Limosilactobacillus reuteri: one gene and its partner. The protein of the gene in region 1 interacts with the protein of each later gene in a pairwise test. Links are inferred from orthologs where the notes say so. Each region holds a gene or a part of one and is shown in the gene's direction. Other genes may lie near its edges.

Region 1 (3,334 bases):
GCTATGTGGTGAAGAACCCGAGCGGAGATGAAACCTTAATCTATGCCATTGGAGCACATCCTGGTTTTAATATGCCGTTAACTAGTACTGGGGGTTTTGAACAAACAGAATTAAGCGTTAAACCGGCAACAGAATATTCACGGATCGTTTTAGATGGCGCCTATAACGATTCAGCTCATCCACAATTGATTAATATGCAGGATTCATTATCACTTAATCATGATCTTTTTAATAAGGATGCTATTATTTTCAAAACAGATGGCGGCCATTTTACAGCCAAATTAACGGATACTGTTGCTAATCACGGGGTCGTAGTTGATACTTTTAATACAGAATACGTGGGAGTTTGGTCGCAATATCCAAGTACAGCTTCATTTGTATGTGTGGAACCATGGTGGGGAATAGCAGATAATGTCAAGGCTGATGGGCTCCTCCTCCATAAGCAAGGGATGCACCGTCTAGCACCAAATGAAACAGATAATTATCATTTTAGTATTAAGCCATTTTAAATGGCAACCAAAACAACCAAATCAACGGCGAAAAAGACAACTCGTCGCCGTTCAAAAATTAAAAAAAATCTGGTGATCGTGGAGTCACCATCAAAGGCAAAAACAATCGGTAAATTTTTAGGCCGGTCCTATAAGGTTGTGGCTAGTTTAGGTCATATTCGGGACTTGCCAAAAAGCCGGATGGGGGTAGATATTGAAAATGACTACACCCCTGATTACATTTCAATTCGGGGGAAGGGTGATGTAATTAAGGAACTACGGAAGGACGTTAAAAATGCAAAAGCCGTATATCTTGCATCTGACCCGGACCGTGAAGGGGAAGCAATTGCCTGGCACGTTTCAAATATTTTAAAGCTTGACGATGATCAAAAGAACCGGGTTACCTTTAATGAAATTACTAAAGATGCTGTTAAAGAAGCTTTTAAGGAACCCCGAGAGATTAATATGGATCTCGTGGATGCCCAGCAGGCACGACGGGTATTAGATCGATTAGTTGGATATTCAATTAGCCCAATTTTATGGAAGAAAGTCAAAAAGGGCTTAAGTGCTGGTCGTGTTCAATCAGTTGCCCTTTACCTGATTATTCAACGTGAAAATGAAATTAAAAACTTCAAACCAGAGGAATACTGGACAATTGATGCTGATTTCAAGAAGGGCAAAGAAGAATTCAAGGCTAGTTTTTACGGTGAAAATGGTAAGAAGGTTTCCTTGAAGAATAATGATGATGTTCAGGCAGTCCTTTCTAAAATCGATAAAAAGAAAGATTTCGATATTACTAAGGTGACTAAAAAAGAACGTCGGCGGCAACCACAGCCACCATATACGACCTCGACCATGCAACAGGATGCTAATCGTCGTTTGAACTTCCGAACACGAAAGACAATGATGGCAGCACAAATGTTATATGAAGGGATCGACATTAAAGAAGGAGCACCGGTTGGGTTAATTACCTATATGCGGACGGACTCGACTCGGGTAGCGTCAATTGCTAAGCATGAAGCGTCTAACTATATTCATGAAAACTATGGAGCAGAATATGCGGCAATAAAGCCGGTTAAGGGAAAATTACCTGAAGGGGCCCAGGATGCTCACGAAGCTATTCGGCCAACTTCAGTCTATCGGACACCAGCTAAAATGAAGCAATATTTAACCTCCGACCAGTATAAACTTTATAATTTGATTTGGTCGCGGTTTGTGGCTAGTCAAATGACTGCGGAAGTAATTGATACGATGAGCGTTAACCTCCAGCAAAATGGGGTCGATTTCCGTGCAAATGGATCAAAAGTTAAGTTCCCTGGGTTTACGAAAGTATATAAGCGAGGAACTGAAAAAGATAACTTGTTGCCAGAATTAACTGAAGATGACAAGGCAAAAATGATAAAGGACGATCCAGCTCAGCACTTTACCCAGCCACCTGCTCGTTATACAGAAGCGGCTCTTATTAAAACCTTGGAAGGAAATGGCGTCGGTCGGCCATCAACCTATGCGCCAACCCTTGATACGATTCAACGACGGTACTATGTTCGCCTTGTATCACGCCACTTTGAGCCAACTGAATTGGGTGAAATTGTCAACCGAATTATCGAAAAGCAATTCCCTGATATTGTCAATGTCCAATTTACTGCCGATATTGAAGGCAAACTTGATGAGATTGAAGAGGGTAAGCAGAACTGGATTAATGTTGTTGATAAATTCTATCAACCATTCTCAAAAGAAGTTGATGCAGCTGAAGAAGAGGTTGATAAGATTGAGATGAAAGATGAGCTTGCTGGCACAGATTGTGAAATTTGCGGGGCCCCAATGGTTATTAAAATGGGTCGTTATGGTAAGTTCTATGCATGTTCTCGTTTCCCAAATTGTCGGAATACCAAGGCGATTGTAAAAGATACCGGAATTACATGTCCAAAGTGTGGGCAAGGAACGGTTGTTGAACGAAAATCAAAGAAGAACCGAACTTTCTATGGTTGTTCCCGTTATCCAGATTGTGACTTCGTTTCATGGGATAAACCGATTGGACGTAATTGTCCTAAGGATGGGCACTTCCTTGTTGAAAAGAAAGTCAAGGGTGGTAAACAGGTTGTCTGTCCAAATGGAGACTACCAAGAAGAAGTTCAGAAGTAAATGTTACAAGTAAACGATTTTCTATTACGGTTAAGTTTATGTCGCGGAATTGGCTTAGTTTCAAAGTATCGTCTATGGGAGTGTGCTCAACAGGCGCGCTGCTTTAATAATATTGACTATTTGATTGACCATGCAAATGTTAGCTTACGAAGTGCGTCGTCATTGAAAAATAATTGGACAAGTCCAGAGCTTGATCAAGCAGTGGCCTTAAACAGTCAGGAAAAATTTATTACAATTGCGGATCCGTTATACCCGATCACCTTGAAAGAAACGTACTGTCCGCCCTTGGTATTGTTTTATCGTGGTAATCTGAGCTTGCTCCATCAGCCTTCAATTGGTGTTGTTGGCACTAGGCAGATAACTAATTATGGACAGAGCGCTTTACGAGGATTGCTGCCACCAGTAATTAAGCGGCAGATAGTAGTAATCAGTGGTTTAGCTCAAGGAGTAGATGGTTTTAGCCATGAACTGGCGTTAAAACATGGTGGCCTTACTATCGGAGTGATTGGGACGGGTTTAGATCAAGCTTACCCCCGAAGTCACCAAGTCCTTCAAGATGAGGTTGCCAGACAGGGATTAGTAATTTCTGAGTATGGGCGGGGTGAATCACCTGTGGCTTATCACTTCCCAGAAAGGAACCGAATTATTGCAGGTTTAAGCGAAGTGGTTTTGGTTGTCGAGGCAAAGAAAAGGAGTGGGAGTTT
Region 2 (3,159 bases), 1.3 Mb from region 1 along the record:
ATATCACAAAATTAATCGCTGAATTTCAAAAACTTTATCCTAATGTTATCTTTAATTTATCTGACGGTGATGGTGATGTCCTTCGACGCCAATTAGATGAAGGATTGGATGATCTTGTGTGCTTATTAGAACCGGTTGAAGCCGCTAAGTATAACTTCCTCGAATTACCCGTTCGTGAAAAATGGGGACTGATAATGCTTAAAGATGCACCTATTGCCAAGCATTCAACTGTCACAAAAAAAGATCTTTACAAGCTTCCCTTAATCCTTCCTCATCGTAGCATTGTTCGGGATGAAGTTAGCGATATTTTAAAACTTAACCAAACGCGGTTAAATGTTCGTGCAACTACTAGCTTGCCAGGAAATACCATTGCACTATTAAGAAACAGCAATTACTATGTCTTAACGGTTAAAGGAGTCTACGATAATTTTCATGATCCAGACTTAGCTTTTGTCCCGCTTCCCCCTAATAAATCGACTGGGGATGTCCTAGCTTGGCGTAAGAATACCGTCCTTTCACCAGCTATCAAGAAATTTTTACAATTTGTTAATGAAGAAATTCAAGAATCCTAAATGGCAAGGCAAGCATTGATTTTATACTATTCACAATTTGGCAACACGGCTAAGTTAGCTGGCCAAATTCATGAAGCAACGAGTGCTGATATTGTTCGGGTTAAAGTTGCTGCTAATGTCTTTCCGCTTGATATGCAGGAAACAGGAAGAATTTATCAACAGCAACGTAAAAATCATGATTTACCCAAGTTAGTGACGGACGTACCTAACTTGGCTTATTATGATTTGCTTTTAATAGGCGGACCAGTTTGGAATGAAAAAGTTGCTTCTCCCATCTTATCTTTATTACAACAATTGCAGAGCTTTAACGGTGAAGTGGCACCTTTTAGCACCGGCTGGAGTGAAACAGGTAATTATCAGCAAGATTTCATTAATCATGCTGGCAAATTAAATGTCACTGATGGCTATCATATTCTGACGCACGGCACGCCCGCATTTAACCAAAAATCATTATTTTCTTGGCTACGAAAATTATAAAAGGTATCTGTCAAGTTTTCATAGGTAGCCTTTAAATATACAGTTTTAGTGGGTTAGTGCCTTAAAAAGTTGTCCCATTGGTCTACTTGTGGCCGTGTTAATCGGAATTATTCCTTGTACTGCTCCAATTATTCGTCAATGGATATCTATCGTAAGGCCTTCTACCAAGAGATATCACAGCTCCATCAACCAATAATCAATTGGTCAGTATTATTTATTTGAGTCCAGTGGCTAACTTATTCTTGAAATTTAGGAAAAATAAAATATGACAGAACCATATTTAACAATTGCCAAAAACACTACTTATGAGCAAACAATTAAAAAATCACGATTTATTTGCTCCATTGCCCGTGTCTCCTCAGATGAAGAAGCTCAACAGTTTATTGCCAGTATTCAAGCAGCTAATAAAAAAGCTACTCACAATTGTTTTGCATACATGATTGGTGACAACGACCAGATCCAGCGAGAAAGTGATAATGGCGAGCCAAGCGGAACTGCGGGAATTCCGATCCTTGAATCGCTTAAACTTGCAAAGATCCACAATGTCGTAGCAGTGGTTACCCGTTATTTCGGCGGGATTAAGCTAGGCGCAGGTGGTCTCATCCGGGCATATAGCAATACAACTACTGAAGCAATCCACCAGGCTGGTCTCGTCCAACGGATCAAGCAAGAAATTCTAAAAATCACTGTTACCTATGCTCTTCACGATCTCCTTCTTTACTACCTCAAGGAGAACAATCTTGAGGTTGCTAGTGAGGAGTACGGGGTTAATGTTGAAACAAGTATTTATGTAAACGAAACTGACTTAAAAGATATCAAAGAGAAGCTCATTAATCGTTTTAACGACCAGCTTCAAATAACTGAGGGCGATCAGCGATTTAACGAAATTCGGGTATTAAAAAATTCAGGTTAGATGGATCTAGAAAATTATTATGGGAGACGAGTCTTGGCTTCGCGTCATGAGGTGAAACAATCAGGAATTCAAGAACTGCCAACAATCAGAATTGACGCTGGTAATATCAGATGCTATCGCTGCAATCATGTCACGGCAAAATCGCTGGGCGCTTTGCCACAAGGCGAGTTCTATTGTCCGCATTGCATTAATCTTGGACGCGTTTCAACGTTAAATAAATTTTATCATGTTCCAGAGCCAAATCAATTTACGGTTACTGAACCGGTATTAACCTGGAAAGGGAAATTGTCGCCTCTTCAGCAACAAGCTTCAGAAAAAATTTCCCGGGGAATGGCTGACCATGTCCAACAATTATTATGGGCAGTTACGGGTGCCGGAAAGACTGAGATGATGTTTGCAGGTATTGCGGCAGCTATTGAACGTGGTGAGAGAATTGGAATAGCTTCTCCACGAGTAGATGTTTGTTTAGAATTATTTCCCCGTTTAAAAGCTGCCTTTGCTAATTGTGATATTGCTCTTTTGCATGGTCGACAAGAATTACCTTATCATTATGCCCAACTGACTATTTGCACAACCCATCAATTGCTTCGTTTCTATCATGCTTTTGATAATTTAATTATTGATGAAGTAGATGCCTTTCCGTATGCTGCTAATGCTTCGTTATTATATGCGACTAAGCAAGCAATAAAAGAGAACGGAGGGTGTCTTTACTTAACTGCGACCCCAGGTGATGCTTTGCTGCGAGAAATTAAAAGTAAACGATTAGTTGTTAATTATTTGCCTCTTCGTTATCATGGGCATTTACTTCCACAAATAAAAGTTAGACTAGCTTTTGGATGGCGGCGACGATTAGAACGTCAGCAATTACCCCCGCAAGTTATTCAACAGTTGCAGGAAACGCTAAAGGAAGGCCATCACTTTTTGCTATTTGTTCCTCATATTGCAGATTTAGCATTGGTTGAAGCTGCATTACGGCATTCTTTTACAACTTTCCGCTTTGCTACTGTTCATGCAAGTGATCTAGAACGATTAGAAAAAGTCCAAAAAATGCGTGATGGTGATTACGACTTTTTAGTTACGACTTCTATTCTTGAACGGGGAGTCACTTTTCCAGAAATTGATGTCTATGTTTTGGGTGCCGATGATCCAGTCTTTTCTTCATCCGCATTAGTGCAAATTGCTGGTCGAGCTGGACGT

The links.
Region 2: the proteins of topA (region 1) and HHK02_RS08470 interact in binary tests that used the Escherichia coli proteins (3 or more experiments, as listed by UniProt). The link is inferred for Limosilactobacillus reuteri from one-to-one orthologs.

The regions. Positions count from the first base shown.
Region 1 is NZ_CP059275.1:127,061-130,394, forward strand. Bases 71-3,069 are described here. They hold topA (type I DNA topoisomerase), read left to right. Parts: upstream 71-509; coding sequence 510-2,630; downstream 2,631-3,069. Other genes in these bases: HHK02_RS00710 (aldose 1-epimerase family protein), read left to right, coding at 71-509; dprA (DNA-processing protein DprA), read left to right, coding at 2,631-3,069. Also shown: more of HHK02_RS00710, read left to right, coding at 1-70; more of dprA, read left to right, coding at 3,070-3,334. UniProt on the Escherichia coli protein: Releases the supercoiling and torsional tension of DNA, which is introduced during the DNA replication and transcription, by transiently cleaving and rejoining one strand of the DNA duplex.
Region 2 is NZ_CP059275.1:1,443,450-1,446,608, forward strand. What follows is about bases 315-3,138. They hold HHK02_RS08470 (YigZ family protein), read left to right. Parts: upstream 315-1,314; coding sequence 1,315-1,962; downstream 1,963-3,138. Other genes in these bases: HHK02_RS08460 (LysR family transcriptional regulator), read left to right, coding at 315-572; HHK02_RS08465 (flavodoxin family protein), read left to right, coding at 573-1,049; HHK02_RS08475 (DEAD/DEAH box helicase), read left to right, coding at 1,963-3,138. In the rest of the region: more of HHK02_RS08460, read left to right, coding at 1-314; more of HHK02_RS08475, read left to right, coding at 3,139-3,159.